Regions from separate parts of the Streptomyces sp. NPDC027663 genome, predicted to be linked through region 1. Evidence: riboswitches for the same ligand, from Rfam matches in the RefSeq annotation. Region 1 holds a riboswitch; each other region holds the start of a gene.
The links. Region 1 has a riboswitch for cyclic di-AMP ahead of ACZ4SF_RS07850 (C40 family peptidase). Riboswitches for the same ligand answer to the same signal wherever they lie in the genome.
Positions count from the first base shown of each region.

Region 1 (4,205 bases):
AGCGTGCCGCCCGGGGCGGCAGCCCCCGGTGTCCCGGCTCCCTCACCGCGCTCCTGCTCGAACTCCAGAGCCACGGCGGCGAGTTCCTGGAGGTTCTCGATGCGGGTCTCGTCCTGCGGGTCGGTGGAGGCCTGCAGCTCGGCCAGATAGCCCGTGCGCTCGAGGATCGCCTCCAGGACGGTCGCGGGGCCGGCGCCGGACTCCACGATCGTGCGCAGGTCCTCCATCAGCGTGTTGAACCGCTTGACCGCGTTGGTGGAGCGCGCGGCCATGCCGTACGCCTCGTCCACGCGCTTCAGAGCCTGCGGGAAGCTGATCTTCTCGCGCTGGGCGAGGGCATCGATCATCGCCTCCGCGCGCTCGCCGATGCCCCGCTTGGGCACGTTGAGGATGCGGCGCAGCGGCACCGAGTCCTCGGGGTTGGCGAGGACGCGCAGATAGGCCAGGACGTCCCGGACCTCTTTGCGCTCGTAGAAGCGGACGCCGCCGACGACCTTGTAGGGCAGGCCGACGCGGATGAAGACCTCTTCGAAGACACGGGACTGGGCGTTGGTGCGGTAGAAGACGGCGACGTCCCCGGCCTTCGCCTCGCGCGCGTCCGTGAGGCGGTCTATCTCGTCGGCGACGAACTGGGCCTCGTCGTGCTCGGTGTCGGCGACGTAACCGGTGATCCGTGCGCCCTGCCCGGCGTTGGTCCACAGGTTCTTCGGGCGGCGGGACTCGTTGCGCTCGATGACCGCGTTGGCGGCGGACAGGATGGTCTGCGTGGAGCGGTAGTTCTGCTCCAGCAGGATCGTCGTCGCGTTCGGGTAGTCCTCCTCGAACTGGAGGATGTTGCGGATCGTCGCGCCCCGGAAGGCGTAGATCGACTGGTCCGCGTCACCGACCACGCACAGTTCGGCGGGCGGGACGTCGTACTCGCCGGGCGGGGTGTCGGCCTCGCCGGCGCGCTCGCCCGTCCCGACCAGCTCGCGGACGAGGGCGTACTGGGCGTGGTTGGTGTCCTGGTACTCGTCGACCAGGACGTGCCGGAAGCGGCGCCGGTAGTGCTCGGCGACGTCCGGGAAGGCGCGCAGCAGGTTGACCGTCGTCATGATCAGGTCGTCGAAGTCCAGCGCGTTCGCCTCGCGCAACCGCGACTGGTACAGGGCGTAGGCCTGCGCCAGCGTCTTCTCGAAGCCGTCGGTGGCCTGCGCGGCGAAGTCCTCCTCGTCGATCAGCTCGTTCTTGAGGTTGCTGATCTTGGCGCTGAAGGACTTGGGCGGGAAGCGCTTGGGATCCAGGTCCAGGTCGCGGCAGACGAGGGCCATCAGGCGCTTGCTGTCGGCGGCGTCGTAGATCGAGAACGACGACGTGAAGCCCAGCTTCTTCGACTCGCGGCGCAGGATCCGCACGCACGCGCTGTGGAAGGTCATCACCCACATCGCGTTCGCGCGCGGGCCGACGAGCTGCTCCACGCGCTCCTTCATCTCGCCCGCGGCCTTGTTGGTGAAGGTGATCGCGAGGATCTGGCCCGGGTGCACGTTCCGCTCGGCGAGTAGGTGGGCGATGCGGTGGGTGAGCACACGGGTCTTGCCGGAGCCGGCGCCGGCGACGATGAGCAGCGGCGAACCGGCGTGCACGACCGCGGCGCGCTGGTTGTCGTTCAGTCCCTCCAGGAGCGCCGCCGCGTCGATCACGGGGCGCGGGGCGCCGTCGCGGTAGTACGCGTCACGGTCCGGCGGCACATCGAACTTCCCGCCGAACAGATCGTCCGGAAGCGGCTCCGGAGCGTGATCGTCCTCGGGTGGCGGCTGCTCCTCCTCGTGCCCGCGAGGGGGCTGGAGGTCCGCCAGGAAGCTGTCGTCAAAGAGGCTGCTCATCGCTCTACGAGTCTAGGCCGCCCCACCGACAACCGGTTGCCGTCCCCGGAACATGGCCCGCGTGGTGAGCGGTCGCTCTTCGCGTCGAAAGCGTCCGCCGACCGCTCACACAACGGAAGCGCCTGGTCACGCGGGCGTGAACCAGCCATCAGGTCACGGAAATGTATCGGACAAACCGCACACCAACCTTCACAGAAGACACACCAGTTGGCTAGGTTGCCGTCAGGCCGCACGACCCCTCTCCGGCGAACGTCGCCGGGCCGCGCGGCCTCCGCCGAGTCCGGTGCGCCCTCTGCGTGGTGCCCGGAGCCGGGGACCCACCGATCCTGGGGTGAATCGGCCGACTCCCGCCCGGGACGACGCCGTAGGGCAACCCTTCCGTCCGCCCGAACCCGACAGCTAACCCGGTAGGCGGCAGCAAGGAAGGAGTCGCCTCCCTTGGCGTCGCACCGCAAGCCGCGCCCCGGCGGAACCCCGGGGACGGGCATTCGCACCCCCGCTCTCGCCACCGCCGCCCTCACCTCCGTGGCCGTCCTCTCCCAGTCCGCGCAGGCCGCTCCCGAAACCGGTCACGGCAGGCCGAGCCCGGAGGAGATCGAGCGGAAGATCGACGATCTGTACCGCCGGGCGGAATCGGCGACCGAGACGTCCGGCACGACCAGGGAGCGTTTCGCCGGCACCGCCAGGGAGCGTTCCGCCGCCGCAAGCAGGGAGCGGTCCGCCGCCGGGGCCGAGGAGCGTCCCGCGGACGCACCCCGGCGACACGGCGACAGTCTTCAGCGGCTCCGGGACGAGGTGGCCCGCCGCGCCGCGGCCCAGCCCCGCGCCGTTCCGGCCCAGCGCGGCCCCGAGGGGGCCCGGGACACAGCCGCGGCGACGCCCGCCCGGGGCACGAGCGTCGCACCCCCGAGACGGAGTGTGGATGCCGTACCGCCCGCACGAGGCAGGGACGCCGTAACGCCCGCACAGGGCAGGGGCGCCGTAACGCCCGCACGAGGCATGGAGGCGGTACCGTCCGCGCGGAAGGCGGCCGTCGCCGCGTCCGTCCGGAACGCGTCCCTCCTGCCGTCCGCCCAGGAGAGGGCCGTCGTCCCGCCCGCGGACAGCGTGCCGGAGGCCGCCGCGAGGGACCCGAAGACCGCCAAGGCGGCGGTGCAGAAAAAGCTCGCCCACGCGCGCGTGCTGCTGTCGCAGCGGACCGCGCAGAGCGCCGCGCAGTCCGTCACGCCTGCCGCACCTAGCGCGTCTGTCGCACCTGTCGCACCTGTCGCACCTGACATGTATGGCGCCTCAGTCACATCCACCGCACCGGTGACGTCCGTCGCGTCGGTCACATCCCCGTCGATCACGTCCGCTCCGGTCACATCCGCGTCGATCGCGTCCGTTGCGACGGTCACATCCGGCACGGACACGACGACCAAGGCCCGGAAAGCCGTCGCCTTCGCCCGGGAGCAGCTCGGCAAGCCGTGCGTGTGGGGCGCCGCCGGCCCCGGTTCCTACGACTGCTCGGGGCTGACCCAGGCCGCCTGGAAGTCGGCCGGTGTCACCCTTCCGCGCAGCGCCCGCGATCAGGCCGAAGCAGGAACCACGGTCCCGCCTGCCGAGGCGCGCCCCGGCGACCTCGTGTTCTTCCACGACGACGCAGACCATGTAGGGCTGTGCACGGGCGACGGCATGATGATCCACGCTCCCAGGCCGGGCGCGTACGTGCGTGAGGAACCGGTCTCCCGCACCGACGGGTCGGCCGTGCGCTGCGTGGTGCGGCCGGGCTGATCCCGCCGCCCCGAGATCGCCCGCCCGGGAGATCAGGTTCGACCGGAGATCAGGTCCGGCCGGAGATCAGGTCCAGAGGACGGCGATGAAGATGTTCGCCGTGGTCAGCAGGCCGACGAGCCCGAAGAGGCCCTTGTCGATCCGCTCCTCGTCGCGCTTCACGTAGACCAGCGCGAGGATCACGATCAGCAGAGCCAGCTTCACGCCGATCTTGATGTTGTTGACGTGGTGGTCGTCGGCCTGATTGAGGCCGACGAGCGCCACGCCGGTGACCAGCATGGTCAGCGCGCCGTGCAGCATCCCGGGCACGAACCGGGCCGTGCCCTGGCCCATCGCCTTCATCTGGGTGAGGAAGCCGCCGAGCAGCGCGGCGATACCGACGATGTGCAGGCCGACGAAGAGATGGATGAGTACGTCCATGGGGCCGGAGCCTAGCCAGGGGGCGCCACGGCTCCCCGCACCGGGCCCGCCCTCAGGGGCGGCGGCGGCGCGAAAACGCTCGGCAGACCTTGCATATATGCGCTCCATAGCACCCGATCACCCCCGCCTGGTCCGCTTTCCGCGGCTCGA
Region 1 covers NZ_JBVHSK010000002.1:662,086-666,290, forward strand. The annotation lists gene pcrA (DNA helicase PcrA) at 1-1,862, opposite strand, end outside; cyclic di-AMP (ydaO/yuaA leader) riboswitch at 2,139-2,292, shown strand; gene ACZ4SF_RS07850 (C40 family peptidase) at 2,301-3,635, shown strand; gene ACZ4SF_RS07855 (hypothetical protein) at 3,702-4,055, opposite strand.

Region 2 (4,205 bases), 170 kb from region 1:
CCGGCGGCTCGGCCTGGTGGTCCTTGCCGGAGGCGGCCGCGGTTCCGTGGTAGACCTCGTTGCTCTTGCTGTCGTAGCCCCAGACGTCCTTGCCGTTGTGGATCAGGCTGTACTCCGCGCCGCTCTCCAGGAGCGACAGTTTCTGCCGGTCCGGGCCGTCGGTGGCGACGCGCAGGGTGTGGGTGCCGGAGACCAGCTCGGTAAGCTTGGACGTCGGGTCCGCGGAGGAGCCGTCGTCGCCCTGGGCCGCCCCGGACGCCAGGCTGTTCTCCAGGCCGCCGAGGTCCGGCAGGCCGAGGTCGGTGCTGATCTTCACGGTGCCGGACAGCTGCTGCACGTCCGACTTGGCGATCTTCTCGATGAGCTGCTGTGCGCTGATCTTCGGCAGGTCGGGGTCACCGGAGTCGGCGAGCGCCGGGACCAGCCCGATCGTGGCCGCCGCCACCCCCACCACCGCGACCGGTACGGCGTACCGGGCGGCCGCGCGCCGGCCGGAGCGCGGGGCAGCGTCCCGCGCGGCGTCCTCTCGCGCGGCGCCCACTGCGTCGTCGGATTCGTACGGTGCCATGTGTGCCTTACCTCCGTCGTCGGCGGCGGCTGTCCTCACGCTGGTACACCTGAGCCGCCATTCTCACCCGAATCGGTGAGGAGTGGTGATTTCCGTGGTTTCCATCTCACCAAATCAGCCGTGAAGAAGCGTCAGACCTCGGAGCCAACTGCATGTACGCCTGCGGTATGACACACGAAGGCGGCGTCTCCCCCGACCCGTAGGGGTCGTGCCGGAGAGCGCCGCCCGTACGGGTGACCGGCCTGGTCAGCCGGCCCGGTGCACCACCGCGTCGCACAGCTCCATGAGCGCCGCCTTGGCATCGCACTCCCGCAGCGGGGCCAGCGCGGCCCGCGCCTCCTCCGCGTACCGCACGGTGTCCCGACGGGCCTGCTCCAGGGCGGGGTGCGCGCGCAGCGCGGCCAGTGCCTCGGCGTGCCGGGTGTCGTCGCTGAGGTCGGAGTCCAGCAGCTCGCACAGTGCGACGTCCGCGGGCAGTCCGAGGCGGGCGGCCTGCTCGCGCAGCCGGAGCACGGGGAGGGTGGGGATGCCCTCGCGCAGGTCGGTGCCCGGGGTCTTGCCGGACTCGTGGGAGTCGGAGGCGATGTCCAGGACGTCGTCGGCGAGCTGGAAGGCGACCCCGAGCCGCTCCCCGTACTGGGTGAGCACGTCGACCACCGTCTCGTCGGCGCCGGACATCATCGCGCCGAACCGGCAGGACACCGCCACCAGGGAGCCCGTCTTGCCGCCGAGCACGTCCAGGTAGTGCTCGACCGGGTCACGGCCGTCCGTGGGACCCGCGGTCTCCAGGATCTGGCCGGTCACCAGCCGTTCGAACGCGAGGGCCTGCACCCGGACCGCCTCGGGGCCGAGGTCGGCGAGGATCTGGGAGGCGCGGGCGAAGAGGAAATCGCCGGTGAGGACCGCGACGGAGTTGCCCCAGCGCGTGTTGGCGCTCTCCACCCCGCGCCGTACGGCGGCTTCGTCCATGACGTCGTCGTGGTACAGCGTGGCCAGATGTGTCAGCTCCACGACCACGGCCGACGGCACGACGCCCGGGGCGTAGGGGTCGCCGAACTGGGCCGCGAGCATCACGAGCAGCGGCCGGAACCTCTTCCCGCCGGCCCGTACGAGGTGCTGCGCGGCCTCCGTGATGAACGGGACCTCGCTCTTGGTGGCCTCGAGCAAGCCTTCCTCGACAGCCGTCAATCCGGCCTGGACATCGGCTTCCAGAGCCTGGTCCCGCACGCTCAGCCCGAACGGCCCGACGACGGTCACGAGGGGTCTCCTGTCTGCTGGTGTCTGCTGGCGATTACACGGTTTGTCGATAGGTCGCTGCCCTCACTCAAGTCAGCGTATCCGGTCCTCTTTCGATCACCGATAGCGCCCACCGGTCCAGCCTGGGCGGTATCGACGCACGGCCGGGCATAGTTGCGATCAGATGGTAAGAACGGACATTTATTGACTTAACCGTAATTCTTGCGCCATGTCGTGACCTGGAAGCCTCTCCTAACGCCTCCTTTCGGCCATCTCTCGGTACGACAACGAGGCGTACCTCATCCGAGGTTCCACCACGAGCCCGACTTCAGGCCTGAATCCCCCGAATCCCTCATGTCTGATTTGAAGTAATTTGCTATTTCGTGAATTGGGTCACGCGCCCCTCCGGCCCACCCTGTCCGCCCGGACCCCGTCGAGCCCTTCTCCTGCTGGCGAGTTGAGGATTGGCAACCGCAAAGGATCAAGCAGCCCAAACGGCGTAGATCAAGGTCAAATGGCACGTTGTACGAATCCAGTACTTGTTCCCGACATGTGCTCTCGCATACGTTCCGGGCCGTCGGGCGGACGCCGAATCCTGCCGCCGCCCGCGTAACCCATCGACGAACTCATTCGTACGGCAGGAGCGGGGGAACCAGGTAAGCCGCCAACCCGAACGGCACACGCCGATCGGAACGGCCAGGGGTTAAGTCGTGCCTTCCCCCGGCACGGCCGGGCACCTCCCCGCCCGAACCCGACAGCTCACCTCGCAGGCGCCGGAGAGGAACCCCCCATGCCCGCTGCCGCTCAGCCCTGCCGTACCCGGAACAGCCGCCTCCTGCGCGCCTTCGCCGCCATCGGCACCGGCGCCGCCGTACTCGCCCTGCCGGTCATCGGCGCGACCAGCGCCTCGGCGGCCGACACCACGACGGCCTCCACCACCCTCGCCGGCTACCCGAACAACCTCGACGGCTGGATCCGCGAGTCGCTCGCGATCATGGCCGAGAAGGGCATCCCGGGCACCTACAACGGCATCTACCGCAACATCATCCGGGAGTCCTCGGGCAACCCCGCGGCCATCAACCTCTGGGACTCCAACGCGGCCAAGGGCATCCCCTCCAAGGGTCTGCTCCAGGTCATCGACCCGACGTTCAACGCCTACCACGTGGCCGGTACGTCGTTCGACATCTACGACCCGGTCGCGAACATCACCGCCGCCTGCAACTACGCGGCCGACCGGTACGGCTCGATCGACAACGTGTTCGGCGCCTACTGACCGGACCCGCAGCGGGCGTTACTGATATCCCGGTCAGTCGGTCGGGAACAGTCTTTCGAGGACGACGGCGACGCCGTCGTCCTCGTTCGACAAGGTGACCTCGTCGGCGACCGCCTTGAGTTCGACGTGCCCGTTGGCCATGGCGACGCCGTGTCCGGCCCAGTCGAACATCGGGATGTCGTTGGGCATGTCGCCGAAGGCGAGGGCCCGTTCGGGATGGATGCCCAGCCGCTCGGCGGCCAGCGCCAGGCCCGTGGCCTTGGTCACCCCGCTCGGCTGGAGTTCCACGGTCCCCGGCCCCGACATGGTGACCGTCGCCAGCGAGCCCACCACCGACCGCGCCACGGCCGCCAACTCGTCGTCCGACAGGCCGGGGTGCCGCAACAGCACCTTGCTGATGGGCTCGCACCACAGGTCGTCCCGTCGGCCGACCCGCAGCGCGGGAAGCGTCGGATGGGGCATCCGGTAGCCCGGCTCGATGAGCGTCAGGCCGTCCACGCCGTCCTGGTCGACCGCCGCGTAGACCTGCCCCACCTCCGCCTCGATCTTGCCGAGCGCGGTCTCGGCCAGCTCCCGGTCCAGCCGCACCGACCACAGCAGACGGTTGGTCCGGGCGTCGTAGACCTGCGCACCCTGCCCGCACACCGCGAGCCCCGTGCAGCCGAGGTCCGCGAGCAGCGGCCGCACCCGCGGGGCCGGGCGGCCGGTGACCACCAGATGCCGGGCACCGGCCCGCACCACCCGCGCGAGCGCGGCGAGCGAGCGGTCCGAGACCGTGTCGTCGCCGCGCAGCAGCGTCCCGTCCAGGTCGGTGGCGATCAGGGCATGTGCGGGGGTGGGTGCCATGATCAGAGAATACGGACACCGCGCCCCGCCGACTCACCCGTCGTTGCACGCACTTACGTGCTGACCGGCCCCAACTGTCCTGTTCCGGCTGGTCAGTTCCGGACGACCGGCCGGAGCCGGGCCTTGGACGATCAGTCCCAGGTGGTACTCGCGGGCTCCTCTACAGGAGTGCAGGACAGCCCCGTCCGGGTCTCAGCCGTGGGCCGACGCCAGGTGCTTCGCCAGGCGCGGGGAGGCGAACTCCGTACCGCAGACGAAGCGCATCACCGGGCCGTACGAGGA
Region 2 covers NZ_JBVHSK010000002.1:834,742-838,946, forward strand. The annotation lists gene ACZ4SF_RS08695 (LolA family protein) at 1-568, opposite strand, end outside; gene ACZ4SF_RS08700 (polyprenyl synthetase family protein) at 815-1,825, opposite strand; cyclic di-AMP (ydaO/yuaA leader) riboswitch at 2,413-2,590, shown strand; gene ACZ4SF_RS08705 (transglycosylase SLT domain-containing protein) at 2,595-3,077, shown strand; gene ACZ4SF_RS08710 (HAD family hydrolase) at 3,111-3,923, opposite strand; gene ACZ4SF_RS08715 (FAD-dependent oxidoreductase) at 4,116-4,205, opposite strand, start outside.
Region 2: another riboswitch for cyclic di-AMP. It lies ahead of ACZ4SF_RS08705 (transglycosylase SLT domain-containing protein); the one in region 1 lies ahead of ACZ4SF_RS07850 (C40 family peptidase).

Region 3 (4,205 bases), on a different contig from region 1:
AGGATCTCCTCGATGCGCAGCAGCTGGTTGTACTTGGCGACGCGCTCGGAGCGGGCCGGGGCGCCGGTCTTGATCTGGCCGCAGTTGGTGGCGACGGCCAGGTCGGCGATGGTGACGTCCTCGGTCTCGCCGGAGCGGTGGGACATCATGCACTTGAAGCCGTTGCGCTGGGCCAGCTCGACGGCGTCCAGGGTCTCGGTCAGCGAGCCGATCTGGTTGACCTTGACCAGCAGGGCGTTGGCGGCGCCGTCCTCGATGCCGCGGGCCAGGCGCTCGGGGTTGGTGACGAACAGGTCGTCGCCGACCAGCTGGACCTTGTCGCCGAGCTTGTCGGTGATGACCTTCCAGCCGGCCCAGTCGTCCTCGAACAGCGGGTCCTCGATGGAGACGAGCGGGTAGGCCGCGACCAGCTCCTCGTAGTACTCCGTCATCTCGGCGGCGGAGCGCTCCTTGCCCTCGAAGAGGTACTTGCCGTCCTTGTAGAACTCGGAGGCGGCGACGTCGAGCGCGAGGGCGATCTGCTCGCCGGGGGCGTAGCCGGCTTCCTTGATCGCTTCGAGGATGAGGTCGAGGGCCTCACGGTTGGAGCCCAGGTTCGGGGCGAAGCCGCCCTCGTCGCCGAGGCCGGTGGACAGGCCCTTGCTCTTCAGGACCTTCTTCAGGGTGTGGTAGACCTCGGTGCCCCAGCGCAGGGCCTCGGAGAAGGACTCCGCGCCGATCGGAGCGATCATGAACTCCTGGATGTCCACGTTGGAGTCGGCGTGCGAGCCGCCGTTCAGGATGTTCATCATCGGCACCGGCAGCAGGTGCGCGTTCGGGCCGCCCAGGTAGCGGAAGAGGGGCAGGTCGCTGGCCTCGGAGGCGGCGTGGGCGACGGCGAGCGAGACGCCGAGGATGGCGTTGGCGCCGAGGGAGCCCTTGTTGTCGGTGGCGTCCAGGTCGAACATGGCCTGGTCGATCAGGCGCTGCTCGGTGGCGTCGTAACCGACCAGCTCCGGGCCGATCTGCTCGATGACGGCGAGGACGGCCTTCTCGACGCCCTTGCCCTGGTAGCGGTTCGGGTCGCCGTCGCGGAGCTCGATGGCCTCGAAGGCGCCGGTCGAGGCGCCGGACGGAACGGCGGCACGACCCGTGCTGCCGTCGTCGAGGCCGACCTCGACCTCGACCGTGGGGTTGCCTCGGGAGTCCAGGATTTCCCGGGCTACGACGACGTCGATGGACGGCACGAGCATCTCCTTCTTGGATGTGACGCTGGAAGTGCGGGGCGGTGTGCCTTACGGCTGCGCCTTGCGACTAGAGCCTAACCGTCCCGGGGGCGTCGGCCACCGACCGACCGTCCCGTGGACATGCCGACGGTACCTTTTGTTTTCGGCCGAAACAAAGACCTGTGGCGACGGCACAGAAAAACCCCGCCCCGGTGCGTACGGGGGAACACGCACCGGGGCGGGGAGCCCGTGGGGACGGGGGTGGCCCTCACGAGGCCTGCGATGAGACCCCTGGGGATGTGAGGGCGCTGTGGATCCGCTCGGAACCGGGGGTCACTTCAGGTGGAGCTGCTGACCCGGGTAGATGAGGTTCGCGTCCTCGACGATGTCCTTGTTCAGCTCGAACAGCTTCTGCCAGCCACCCTCGACCTTGTGCTTCGCGGCGATGGTGCTGAGGGTGTCGCCCGCGACGACCTTGTACTCGCCGTCGCCCTTCTTGACCTTCTTGCCGGTCGGGGTGGTGACGGTCTTGCTCTTGCTCGTGGACGCGGCCGGACGCTCGGCGGAGCGGGAGGCGGCCTGCTGGTCGGTGGAGCGGGTGGTGGTGCTGCCCGAGTCCGAGGGGGTGCTCGGGGCGGCACCGCCGTAGGGGGTGCCGGACAGGCCCGTGCCGCAGACCGGCCAGGCGCCCTTGCCCTGGGCCGCGAGGACCTTCTCGGCGATCTCGATCTGCTGCGCCTTGGTGGCCTTGTCGGCGGTGGCGGCGTACTGCGAGCCGCCGTACGCGGCCCAGGTGGAGGCGGAGAACTGCAGACCGCCGTAGTAGCCGTTGCCGGTGTTGATGGACCAGTTGCCGCCGGACTCGCACTGGGCGACCGTGTCCCACTCCGAGGCGGTGGCGGCGGAGGCGTTGCCGGCCGCCATCAGCGGGGCGGCGACGGCGGCGCCGGTGACACCGGCGAGCGTGATGGCGCGGACGGCCTTGGACGGACGACGGTGCTTGCCCTTGCCGGAAAACAGCATGGAACGATCCCCTCACCGACGCCTGCGAGGTGAGCTGTCGGGTTCGGGCCGGTTGAGTTGCCCGGCCGCATCTCCCGCTGTGCGCGAGATGCGGCTTCACCCCGAGCCGGTCCGGCATCAACTGCCGGGCCCGGCACTTACCTTGGGTCCCCCGCTCCTGCCTACGGCGCTTGACGCGACGACTGTTCCCGGGCAACCGCTGGCAGGATTCGGCGTTGCGACTGCCGGGGCTCGTGGTGACGAGCGGCCTTGACCGTAGGCACGCGGTCCGCGGAATTTCAAAGACGATCAGGGCTTCTGAGACTCATCCCACACTTTCGCCAAACCGGACAATAGGGCGTTAAGTGGGGCGTCAACTCCCGCTAATCGCCGTCCGTTTCGTCCCCGACTTCCAGGGTCTGACCGGCGGTGATGTGATTCGGGTCGGCCCCGATGGCCTTCTTGTTGCCGGCGTAGAGCGCGCGCCATCCGCCGTCGACCTCAAGGGAGTCGGCGATGGAGGCGAGGGAGTCGCCGTCGCGGACGGTGTAGGTGTCCGGTTCGCGAGAGGCGTGGCGGCCCGAGGAGGCGGCATTCTGACCGTTTGTCGCGCTTTCGTCCGCACTCGCCCCCCGATGACGTCCGCCACCGCCGAGGGAGCCGGTGTCGACCAGGCTCCAAGAACCGGCGGCCTGCTGGGGGTTGTCCTCGCGGCCGGGTTCCGGAGTGGCCGTGGCGGAGCCGTCGGCCCCCTGCGGGCTTCCCGCGTCCGGCGACGCGGATTTGTCGGACTTGGGCGTGTCGGTCCCGTCGGAGCCGTTCACCTTGCCGTCACCCTCGCCCGGCTTCCCGGCCGGCCGGCCGTCCTTGCCGGACGAAGAGCCGTTGCCGGAGCCGGAGTCGGCATCGGAACCGGCGTCCCCCGAAGGCGACGAACCCGGCAGACCGGACGAGTCGGAGTTGTCAGGGCTGTCGGGGTTTTCGGAACCATCCGAACTGTCAGTCGATCCGGACGGGTCACCCGAACCGTCGGTGTCACCGGACCGGCCGACGCCCGTGTCGACGTCCGCCGAGTCCGAATCCTCGGTCAGGCCCGACAGCAGGGCGCAGGTGGCCCAGGGGGTGGTGCCCTTGTCCGCGAGGATGTTCTCGGCGACGGCGATCTGCTGGGAACGGCTGGCCTGGTCGGCGCTGGCCGCGTACTGGGTCCCGCCGTACGCGGCCCAGTCCGCCTGCGAGATCTGCAGCCCGCCGTAGTACCCGTTGCCGGAGTCCGCGCTCCAGGAGCCGCCGCTCTCGCACTCGGCCACCTTGTCCCACGTGGTGCCGTCGGCCGCGCTGGCGCTGGCGGCGCCGAGGAGCGGGATGGCGATGGCTGAGCCGGTCACCCCGGCCGCGACGAGGAGAGCCGGAGCCTGACGGGGGCGACGGTGTCGACCGTTCCCGGAGAGCATGCAGAGGCCTTTCGAGCGACAGCAGTACCGGCGCGGCGGATGAAGCCCTTCGCCACGCTGATGGGTGAACGTATAGGCAGACGATCACTTGTCACAAGTTCATGCCGCGCAGATCACGTGAAGATCACAGAGTGAATGTCCGTCAGGTTTCCCTGGACGGGCTGTGTTCAGGCGGTGGGCGTGAACTCCACGGGCAGGGTGCGCAGGCCGCGCATGATGAGTCCGCCGCGCCAGCGCAGCTCGTCCGGGTCCACGGCGAGCCGCAGGTCGGGCAGGCGGGTGAGCAGCGTGGCGAGCGCGGTCTGGCCCTCCAGCCGGGCGAGCGGCGCGCCGAGGCAGTAGTGGATGCCGTGGCCGTAGCCGAGGTGCTGGTTGTCGCGGCGGGTGAGGTCGAGCACGTCCGGGCCGGCGAACCGCTCCGGGTCCCGGTCGGCCGCGGCGAGCACGACGAGCACCGGGTCGCCCGGCGCGATGTCCTGCCCGCCGATGGTGAGGGGCTCGGTGGCGAACCGCCAGGTGGCCAGCTCCACCGGGCCGTCGTAGC
Region 3 covers NZ_JBVHSK010000006.1:468,141-472,345, reverse strand. The annotation lists gene eno (phosphopyruvate hydratase) at 1-1,232, opposite strand, end outside; gene ACZ4SF_RS19920 (transglycosylase family protein) at 1,539-2,228, opposite strand; cyclic di-AMP (ydaO/yuaA leader) riboswitch at 2,233-2,407, opposite strand; gene ACZ4SF_RS19915 (transglycosylase family protein) at 2,591-3,661, opposite strand; gene ACZ4SF_RS19910 (cytochrome P450 family protein) at 3,829-4,205, opposite strand, start outside.
Region 3: another riboswitch for cyclic di-AMP. It lies ahead of ACZ4SF_RS19920 (transglycosylase family protein); the one in region 1 lies ahead of ACZ4SF_RS07850 (C40 family peptidase).

Region 4 (4,205 bases), on a different contig from region 1:
GCCTCGGCGACTGGACGCCCAACCCGGACCGCTTCCCGCACGGCCTGGGGCCCCTCGCCGACCAGGTGCACGGCCTCGGCATGCAGTTCGGCATCTGGGTCGAGCCGGAGATGGTCAACCCGGACAGCGATCTCTACCGGTCCCATCCCGACTGGGTGCAGTACCAAACGGGACGCAAGCGGACAGAACTGCGCAATCAACTCGTCCTCAACCTCGCCCGCGAGGACGTCCGGGAATATCTCTGGGACCGGCTGGACGCCCTGCTGTCCAGCGCCCCCATCGACTACGTGAAGTGGGATTTCAACCGCTGCTTCACCGACGCCGGCTGGCCGGGGGACCCGTATCCGCAGCGCCTGTGGGTGGACCACGTGCACGCCCTGTACGGCCTGCTGGACCGGTTGCGCGCGGCCCATCCGGGGGTCGCCTTCGAGTCCTGCTCGGGCGGTGGCGGCCGGATCGACCTGGGAGTGCTGAGCCGTACCGACGAGGTGTGGACCTCCGACAACACCGACCCGCTCGACCGGCTGGCCATCCAGCACGGCTTCACCCAGATCCACCCCGCGCGCGTGATGTCCGCCTGGGTCACCGACAGTCCGAACACCCAGCTCAACGGGCGGGTCAGCTCGCTGCGCTTCCGGTTCGTCAGTGCCATGGCGGGCGTCCTCGGCGTCGGCGGCGACCTCACCGAGTGGACCGACGCGGAACTGGCGGAGGCCCGGCACTGGGTGGAGCTGTACAAGGAGATCCGCCCCGTCGTGCAGCGCGGCGACTTGTACCGGCTGCGCCCTCCGACGGGTGGCCTGAGCGCCGTCCAGTACGTACTCGGCGAGGAGACCGTGGTCCTGGCGTGGCTGCAGGCGCAGAGCTACGGCGAACCGGTGCCGGCGGTGCGGCTGCGCGGACTCGATGCGACGGCATCGTACGAATGCCGCGAAACAGGCGAAATTCACAGAGGGGCGGTGCTGCTGCACCACGGGCTGTGCACCGGACTCACGGGCGACCTGGATGCGACGGTTCTCCGTCTGCGCCGCATCTGAGCTTTCTGTCCGAATTAGCGGTCTTCATCACAACTCGCTGTGGAATAAGGGGTCATGGTGGCACGTGGCGTGAGGAGGGTCATATCCGTGACCGTGAGTGGCGCGTCATGTCCATGCAATAGCGGCGCCGAAAAGGGAAATCGAAGGCTGAAGGAGGCGGGAATTCACGGAGGGTGACCATGAATTCCCGTATCCGATCACCCGAAACCCGAACAAGCGGAACCGGCTGCTTGTTTCCGTGTGTTCGGCTCGCTTACGTTCGCCACCAATCCGGACGGAATGCCGAATCCTGCCGCCGCCCGGAGTCCCCACACACTTGACCCGTGTACGGCAGGAGCGGGGGACCCATCAGGTACGACTGCCTGTCCCGGTCTCCGCGACAGGCTAGGGGTGAAGCCGTGCAGCGCGCGGCCGGGCAGCTCCAGTCCGAACCCGACAGCTGACCTCGCAGGCGCCGGAGAGGAATTGCGCCATGCCCGCCAAGGGTAAGCACCGACGCCCCAAGACCCAGCGTTTTTCCCGCTCCGTCGCCGTCGCCGGAACCGGCGGCGCCGCACTGGCCCTCCCGCTCTTCGGGGCCGCCGGAGCGCACGCCGCGACCCCCGCGCAGCCCGTTTCCGGAAAGGCCGTGCAGTCCGTTCCGAACACGGTGAAGAAGGCCCCCGCACAGCCGGATTCGAGCGTGCGCACCTACACCGTGCGGAGCGGTGACTGCCTCTCGAAGATCGCCGACGAGCAGCACGTCGCCGGTGGCTGGCACCGGCTGTACGACGACAACCGCCAGACCGTCGGCGCCGACCCCTCGCTGATCCGCCCGGGCCTGAAGCTCAGCGTCGGCAAGAAGGCCGCGCAGCCCCGCACCGAGTCCGCCGCCCCGCAGCACACCTCGGCCGCTGCGAAGCCCGCCCGGTCCGCCGCCTCCCAGCCCGCCCAGCCGCCCGCCTCCGCCGCCCCGCAGGCGAAGGCCACCGGCTACACCCTCCCGGTCGCCGGTGCCACCATCGGCACCGCCTACCACACGGCCGGCAGCATGTGGTCCAGCGGCTACCACACCGGTGTCGACTTCGTCGTCCCGACGGGCACCTCCCTCAAGGCCGTCGCCGCGGGCACCGTCGTCTCCGCCGGCTGGGGCGGCGCGTACGGCAACCAGGTCGTCATCAAGCTCGACGACGGCTACTACGCCCAGTACGGCCACCTGTCGCAGCTCTCCGTCTCGGCCGGCCAGAGGGTGACCGCGGGCCAGCAGGTCGGCCTCTCCGGCGCCACCGGCAACGTGACCGGCCCGCACCTGCACTTCGAGATCCGCACCACGCCCGACTACGGCTCCGACATCGACCCGGTCGGCTACCTTCGCCAGCACGGCGTCCCCGTCGGCTGAGCGGCGCCCCGCGCGAACACCACCTGCCTGACACGCCAGCGAAGGCCGGACCCCCGACCCCCGGGTCCGGCCTTCGGTATTCCCTGATTGGCAAATTATTTAAGAGTGTCTCATCTCACCGTTCGTCAACCCCGGCCTACGGTCGCGTAGGTCACATCCGAAGGTGAATCATGGTCCGACGTGGCAGACGATTCGAAGAATGACAACAGATCAGTGATCGGGTCGTACGTGGCGGTGGGGGACAGCTTCACCGAGGGCGTCGGCGACCACGGTCCCGACGGGGCGTTCGTAGGGTGGGCCGACCGTTTCGCGGTGCTGCTCGCCGACCGGCGTCCCGAGGGCGACTTCCAGTACACCAACCTCGCCGTACGCGGAAAGCTGCTGGACCAGATCGTGGCCGACCAGGTCCCCAAGGCCGCCGAACTGGCCCCGGACCTGGTCTCCTTCTGTGCCGGCGGCAACGACATCATCCGCCCGGGCACCGACCCGGACGAGGTGGCCGAGCGGTTCGAGCGTGCCGTGGCCAGGCTGACCGAGGCTGCCGGCACGGTGATGGTGACGACCGGTTTCGACACCCGGGGCGTCCCCCTGCTCAAGCACCTGCGGGGCAAGATCGCGACCTACAACGGGCACGTCCGCGCCATCGCCGACCGGTACGGCTGCCCCGTGCTCGACCTGTGGTCCCTGAAGTCCGTGCAGGACCGCCGGGCCTGGGACAGCGACCGGCTGCACCTCTCGCCCGAGGGGCACACGCGCGTGGCGCTCCGGGCCGGGCAGGTCCTCGCCCTCGACGTCCCGGCCGACCCCGAGCAGGCGTGGCCCCCGCTGCCTCCCCGGGGCACCCTGGAGGTCCGCCGCGACGACGTCCAGTGGGCGCGTGAGTACCTCGTCCCGTGGATCGGGCGGCGGCTGCGCGGCGAGTCCTCGGGGGACCATGTGACCGCGAAGGGCCATCTGTCGCCGGACGACATCAAGATGCGGATCGCGTCGGTCGCCTGACGCTTCCCGGCCGTGCCCCGGACCGCCGTAGGCGCGGGCCGGGGCACGGTGGCGTGCACGGTGGGGCGCGGTGCCCCCGCGTCCCGTGGGGTCCGGCCGTGGGTGCGGGTGGGGGGACACGCGGTCGCGGCCCGGAAAGGGGGGCGGGACCGGCAGCGGGCCGGGGGGCGCGGTGCGCGGACGCCCCGGCGGTTCGCTCACCGCTCCCGTTCGGTCAACCCATGCCGGTCCAGGCCCAGTTCCCGGGCCAGGGCGTCGTCCACCCACTCCTGGGCCCGGGACCGCGGCACTCCGCCCGGGTACGACGTCAGCTGCACGGCCAGCCCGTCCAGCAGCGCGGTCAGCCGCAGCGCCGCACCGGCCGGGTCCGGGCAGACGAACTCGCCGGCCGCCACGCCCTCGGCGATGACCTCCGTGATCGCCGCCTTCCACTGCTTGTCCAGATCCCGGGTGACTTCGCGCAGGGCGGGCTCGCGCAGGGCCACCGCCCAGCCCTCGATCCACAGCCGCCACCCCTTGGCCTGTCCGGTCGGCGCGTACCAGCGCACCGCGGACCGCAGCCGGCGCAGCGCCGACGTCCGCCGGTCCAGCAGCTTGCGCAGATGCGCGAGATCGTCCTTGGCCGCGAAGGTGAACGCTGCGGCGACCAGCTTCTCCTTCGTGGAGAAGTGGTACAGCACCAGCGCGTTGCTCACACCGAGGGCCGCGGCCACGTCGGCGATCCTCACCGCCGCAACGCCCCGCACCTCGATCTGCTCGATGGCAGCCCGCAGCAGCTCCTCCCGCCGCTC
Region 4 covers NZ_JBVHSK010000003.1:385,049-389,253, reverse strand. The annotation lists gene ACZ4SF_RS11070 (alpha-galactosidase) at 1-1,037, shown strand, start outside; cyclic di-AMP (ydaO/yuaA leader) riboswitch at 1,341-1,506, shown strand; gene ACZ4SF_RS11065 (M23 family metallopeptidase) at 1,510-2,415, shown strand; gene ACZ4SF_RS11060 (SGNH/GDSL hydrolase family protein) at 2,629-3,414, shown strand; gene ACZ4SF_RS11055 (TetR/AcrR family transcriptional regulator) at 3,612-4,205, opposite strand, start outside.
Region 4: another riboswitch for cyclic di-AMP. It lies ahead of ACZ4SF_RS11065 (M23 family metallopeptidase); the one in region 1 lies ahead of ACZ4SF_RS07850 (C40 family peptidase).